Regions from separate parts of the Paenibacillus sp. FSL R5-0749 genome, predicted to be linked through region 1. Evidence: riboswitches for the same ligand, from Rfam matches in the RefSeq annotation. Region 1 holds a riboswitch; the other holds the start of a gene.
The links. Region 1 has a riboswitch for FMN ahead of ribD (bifunctional diaminohydroxyphosphoribosylaminopyrimidine deaminase/5-amino-6-(5-phosphoribosylamino)uracil reductase RibD). Riboswitches for the same ligand answer to the same signal wherever they lie in the genome.
Positions count from the first base shown of each region.

Region 2: it holds a riboswitch for FMN, as region 1 does, so the genes downstream of both, MKY85_RS16980 (DMT family transporter) here and ribD (bifunctional diaminohydroxyphosphoribosylaminopyrimidine deaminase/5-amino-6-(5-phosphoribosylamino)uracil reductase RibD) in region 1, are expected to answer to the same signal.

Region 1 is NZ_CP152005.1:4,349,082-4,352,212, reverse strand. Features, by position in the region: gene MKY85_RS19335 (hypothetical protein) at 64-1,368, shown strand; FMN riboswitch at 1,557-1,723, shown strand; gene ribD (bifunctional diaminohydroxyphosphoribosylaminopyrimidine deaminase/5-amino-6-(5-phosphoribosylamino)uracil reductase RibD) at 2,043-3,131, shown strand, end outside.
Region 2 is NZ_CP152005.1:3,859,028-3,862,158, reverse strand. Features, by position in the region: gene MKY85_RS16985 (amidase) at 1-635, opposite strand, end outside; gene MKY85_RS16980 (DMT family transporter) at 966-1,946, opposite strand; FMN riboswitch at 2,091-2,244, opposite strand; gene MKY85_RS16975 (DinB family protein) at 2,328-2,828, opposite strand; gene MKY85_RS16970 (CGNR zinc finger domain-containing protein) at 2,972-3,131, shown strand, end outside.

The DNA.
Region 1 (3,131 bases):
TGGCATGGGGTTATTCTGTCGTTAGACGAAGCGACAAGGGAGGATGAAGAACCTTTGAATACAGTGGATCAATTACGTTTGTTAAAACAAGTCTATAGCGGACCCACACGATGGGACGAGGAACTACAGGCATCCCGACATGATGTTTCTCAGAGTATATCCACACCGGATTTAGAAGCGCTTGAGACAGCGGGGCATGAACCGAACCGGTTTGTACGTCCGGGGCATGATGAAACGATCGCTGAGCTGAAACAACTTGCAAATCAATGGACGATAAATGAAGCAGCACAGGCCTTTGTCGCATCGATGTGGTCAGCACCCATGATCTGGCGCTCGCTGATTACGGGCAAGCTTATTGCAAGCGGTATGCCAAGCCATGAACACACGCCATATCCATCTTCGAGTACTTGTCAGATCTGCGGATTAAGCGTAGATCAAGCAACCGACTCGACGTTACAATGGTATTGGCGCATGACCAATGGAACACCTTTGGATGGTGATCCCTTTGGACAAGTACTGGCACTCCGAGAGCTAGCTGCCGCGCAGGAGCTTCCAATACCTAATGATTACGACCGCTGGACACTCTGTGCGGTGTTAACAGTGCTGCGCCAATTACCTCCAAAAACACGCTACAGCAAAGCAGCAATAGCACTCAAGAAGGAACGTCTTTTGCCTACACAAAAGGAATATGCTTATCGGGACTTGCTTGAGACATTAGCTCTGATTGGCATACTGGATACGCCGGAACATCCCGGAATGATCACAGAATACACGACTTACATACAGCGTGACGCGCGCCCCAATGTGCGGGTTGAGGTACAGGCTCCTCTGGCGTGGTGGGACTCATCTATCGGAATCAATGAGAACAACCTGAACAAGATATTCCATGATTTTGATCTGAGTAGCATATCTCTTGCGGATAAACCTGAAGAGAGTCCACCTGTAAAGGAAACGATCCTGGGAGCATTGGAGAAGATGAGAAGTGTTCGAGGGAAAGTGCCAAAGAAATCTCCTGATGCAGGCACAGGGGAGGCAGAAGCTGGAGATGTGTATGCTGTTCGGGTCCGGGAAGGTGTATGGGTGACGGTATACTGTCATGAAGTCAGAGACAAACGCGTTATCGTTGAATATCTCGATGGTGTCTTTCCTGACATGCCGGGAAAAACCGATTTGCAGAGAACGTTTCGACCGAGAACGACTGGACGCTGGCAATGCTCGGCTATCGCGATCGATTCCACAAGTTGGGTCAGAAGAGTTGCGAGAGGTATTCCGCTTCCCAGTTCGCCGCTGCCAGAACCTGACCGCTTGCCATTTCACAATGCCAAAGATTTGAAGCATATGGTGCGTTGGTGTTTTCCTGATATGTAGAATGCTGTGATGGAACTGAGAAGGATGTAAACTAAAATCTATAATCTAAAAACTTAAAATCGTGTCTCTTAGTGAGATGCGGTTTTTTTGCTGTATCTTAGCTTATTAAAAGTTAGTATGTGACAAAAAGGAACAAAAAACAATTGATTTTTTGGCATTAAAGTGCTAACATCCAATTAATAACGAAAGCAATCCTTCAGGGCAGGGTGCAATTCCCTACCGGCGGTGATGCAGGGAGTGTAAGGACACATGTCCAGCACTTGATGCAAAGTCCGTGACCTGTCTGCCTGTGGCAGATGGCTGATCTGGTGTAATTCCAGAACCGACAGTATAGTCTGGATGGGAGAAGGAGAGGTGCAGACCTAACAGGTTTGCATTCAGCAGGAGTTGGCTGTACAGTCACGATGTGTTTGTCTTGCACTGTGCAGGGAAGATCCGGTTAGGCCGGACAGTTCCATACATATGCCACACGATAAAGCTCTTTACCTGTAATTGATGTTCATTAAGGTATGTGTCTATTTTCACTTGTCCGAAATGAAGTTTTGGGCAAAGTGTTGGCGTGCTGTATCCATTTGACTCCTGTTGTTGACATTTGTCTCTCATCATCCCCATCGAACGGTTGTTCGACGGGGATTTTTTAATAAACAAGACTTTAAACCGCGGGGTGAACGGATTTGGAAATGATCAATGATGAATTTTATATGGCACTGGCACTAGATATGGCGGAACGAGCACAGGGACAGACGGGAATTAATCCGGTTGTTGGATGTGTGGTTGTGAAAGAGGGGCGTATTGTAGGCCTTGGGAGCCATCTGAAACGTGGAACCGGTCATGCGGAGGTACATGCACTGAACATGGCGGGCAGCGATGCAGAAGGCAGTACGGTATACGTTACACTTGAGCCCTGCAGTCATTATGGCAAGACGCCACCTTGCAGTGAACGCCTGATTCATGAAAAGGTAAAACGTGTTGTGGTATGTTGTGAAGATCCAAATCCGCAAGTATCCGGCAGAGGCATAAGCATGCTTCGTCAACAAGGCATTGAAGTTGAAGTTGGCGTACTGCGTGAGCGTGGAAGACGCATGAATGAAAAATTCATTAAATTTATTACAACAGGCCTTCCTTTCGTGACACTGAAAACGGCTACGACTTTGGATGGGAAAATTGCCACTCGCAGCGGAGACAGTAAGTGGATCTCCAACGAGTCCGCTCGTGAGATTGTGCATGCCCTTCGTCATCGTCACCAAGGCATTATGGTTGGTGTCGACACGGTGATCGCAGATAATCCGGAGCTTACAACCCGCTTGCAAGTGGAAGGCATCAGCCCGGTACGAATCGTGGTGGATTCCAAGTTGCGTCTTCCAGTAGGTTCCAAAATGGTTAAGGATGGTCTTGCTCCAACATGGGTATTGACAACAGACGAAGCCAGTCCTGAAGCTGCTGAACGTTTGGAAGCCTACGGTGTTGAAATTATCCGCTGTGGTCCTGGACCACGTGTGGATCTGTTAAACGGACTTAGCAAGTTGGGTGAGCGTGAGATTGGTTCGATTTTGCTTGAAGGCGGAGGCACTCTGAATGGAGCGATGCTGGAGGCACGGTTGGTCGATCGACTGCTCATGTTTATCGCTCCTAAGATTGTAGGCGGTTATGATACACCTGGCAGTTTCCGCTTCGAGGGTGTGGAACGTATGAACCAGGCAATTCAATTGAATCAGTTGGAGATCGAACAAGTTGGAGATAATATCAGCATTGGCGGTATTCCG
Region 2 (3,131 bases), 490 kb from region 1:
TCAATCGATGCGCCTTGCCATTGACGACCAACTCCCGGTCCTACAGGTGTGCGCCCGCGGGTTGGCTTCAATCCAAACAATCCGCTAAAGGAAGCTGGGATACGAATCGAACCGCCTCCGTCACTGGCTCCAGCCAGGGGAACAATACCCGAAGCTACAGCGGCAGCGGCACCACCGCTTGATCCACCTGGCGAGTGGTTGATATTCCAGGGATTGCGACTTGGACCATGGAGGCGGGGCTCTGTAATATTTTTCAAGCCAAACTCGGGCGTATTCGTATGTCCTATGACGATAAAACCCGCATCACGGAGTCGAGTGACAAAATTGGAATTGCGTAATGCCCGATGCTCGCTGAACAGACGGGAGCCTGAAGTCAGAAATTCACCTTCCAAGGATTGCGAGATATCTTTCAGGAGTAGGGGCACACCGGCAAAAGGTTGTTCTCCAGGGCGAACCAAGCTTGCTTCCTCCCGTGCGCGAGTTTCGTATGTACGAATAACCGCATTGAGTTGCGGATTCACTTCTTCAAGGCGTGCAAACGCCGCTTCCAGCAATTCAACCGGGGATACTTCCCGGGATCGGATCAGTTCAGCCAAACCTACGGCGTCGTAGGAGGTATATGAGAATGAAGACATGATGATCGTTCCTCTCTGAATATAATTCATCTGTTTATTCCATATGTCATCGTACCACCGGATTGGACAAAAGACAAAACATAGAAGAGACGTAGTGCAATGATTTGCATATTCGATATGAGGTTGAAGGGAAAAGAGGGGAGGAGTTTCGATATCAGTTGCGATATCGAATAAAATAGGGGGTTAGTAGCTCGTATTACTCATTGAGAAAATGATCTAGTCATATCAATGGAGTGGAAATGAAAAAGCCATTGCTCATCTAATCCGATGTACAATGGCTTTCTTTTAATATTTGATAATTATTGATCTATATGTGATGTGGATATTACCTTACTCTGTTCGCAGCTTTGGTGCCGCATCGGCCACAGTGGATGATCTTTCTTGCTGTTTGGAAATGGCAAAGAGGGCAACCCAGATCAAGATGAAACCAAGCAACTGCTCCCATGTAATCAGTGTACGGAAAGCAATCCAGTTCACCAACACACCTGCCATCGGGAAGCTAAGCTCTGCGAGTGTTGCAACAGAAGCTTTGGTTGACGACAGACCTTTGTAATACAGCAGAAGACTTAGCAAACCTGGTAACAATGCCTGACCAAGAATATTGAGGATAACAGCAGTCTGTTCACCCGTTCCGGATGGAAACGTCCATGCCGCACCTTCGTTCCACGTCATAAAAATAAGGAGCGGGAGCGCAACGACAAAGCGAAGGGAGGTGACGGTTTCGTAACGCGCCTGTCCCAGCATCAATCGTCCCATAACGGTTGAACCTCCCCATAAGGCAGCAGCCCCAAGGGATAACAAGCTTCCAGCATGAATCCAGTTGTCCCAGTTACCTAATGGCAATGTGAAGCCGAATGTGAGCAGATACGTTCCTGCTAATGCGATGAAGAACAATCCACCGAAGCGACGTGGTAACGTCTCTTTCAATAACAGCTTAGCCAGCACGATAGCGAAGAGTGGTTGCATTTTTTGCAATAAAAGAACCGTGTTTGGATCATTATGCGTAAGTGCCATGGTGAACAACACCGTTGCGAGAGCTGAACCTCCCCATGAGATAAAGATCACGGCAATCCAGTGGCGAGCACGCAGGTTTTTCAGATCAGCCCGGAATTTCCACAGCACAGGAATGGCGATCAGACTGACGATGATATGTTCCACCAGTACAATCTGCGTGGATGTCATCGTATTTAGCAAAATAATGCGGAAGAGTGGGTCGACACCCCATAAAGCGGCGCCGAGAACTACAAGCCAGAATCCGGTATTACTTCGTTCCTTGCGGTAAACAGGTGATGCTGCTGATGTCTTTTCCATATTCAGGACTCCTTCGTCAGAACACGGAATCTTCAGTTGGCAAAATCGACAAAAGCCCTCGTTTTGGTATATACCAAATAAACGGGGGCTCATCCAAGGACATGCGTCAGGAAAGAGGCCTTCCCGTGAACGGCATGTCAATGTGTTGATCTTCTCTCATCCGGACTGTACCGTCGGCCTTGGATTCACACCAAGTCAGTCGCTAAATGTCCTTTGTTAAGAACAAATAGCGAGTCGCGGGCTGGTTCCGAAGAACATCACCGCCGGTTGGGAATTGCACCCTACCCCGAAGATCCTATTCAATTATATAGTGTATTGAACAAGCTGTAACATTAATAAGTTCATCTTATTCCTGTAAGCGCTAGCAGTTCAAGCATTTTTTTAGAAAACGATTTTCCAGCTTCCTTGCTGTCTGCGAACGAGCACAATCTGTCCTGCGTGATAGGCATCGTGAAGTATCCAGCGGGCAAGTTCGTGTGCCCATTTCTCTTCAGAGTCCATATAAGCAGCTTCAAGGTCTGACTCTTCAAGTGCAGCCAATTGATCTCGCAACTGTTGGGCTAATCGAGTTGTACTCTTCATCAGTGTATTCCATCCGGCTTCATCCGTTGCATCCCCAGGATTGCCAAACGTGTATTCATTGGAGTCTACAGCAGGAAGGGTAGGTTCTTTACCTTGCATGCGACATAATAAGCGATGATTGTAATAATACATATGGTTAACCAACTGCCAGATGCTTAATCCTCCTGAGGGTGGAATCCAGGCTGCTTGCTCTGCTGTAAGACCTTCCAAAGACTTCGACAAAGGTACAATCCAATTGCATTGATCCCATGTATCATCCTTTTGAATCAGTAACACATCTAATGCTGTTGTTTTCGTCATTGCCGTTCCTCCTTGAGTATTATTGTGATGTGTGACGTAACTAGCTAAAACTGATTAATGAGGTTACACTTAATATAACACATCAAAGACAGAGTGTAACCACCTTTATTAAATTAAGATGGTTACACTAAACGGAGGTAGACATGGACAGACTTTGGACTGATTTTGTAAACAGCGATTATCACGATTGGCGTGGGGGAGATCGATCGGAGGACAGGCTCGGGAAGGCGAACTGGCAGCAAGAATTTCTGGATCGATGGCAACTTCAGGCTTCTGTTCCTGCTTCTCCAGAAGATGAGTTAT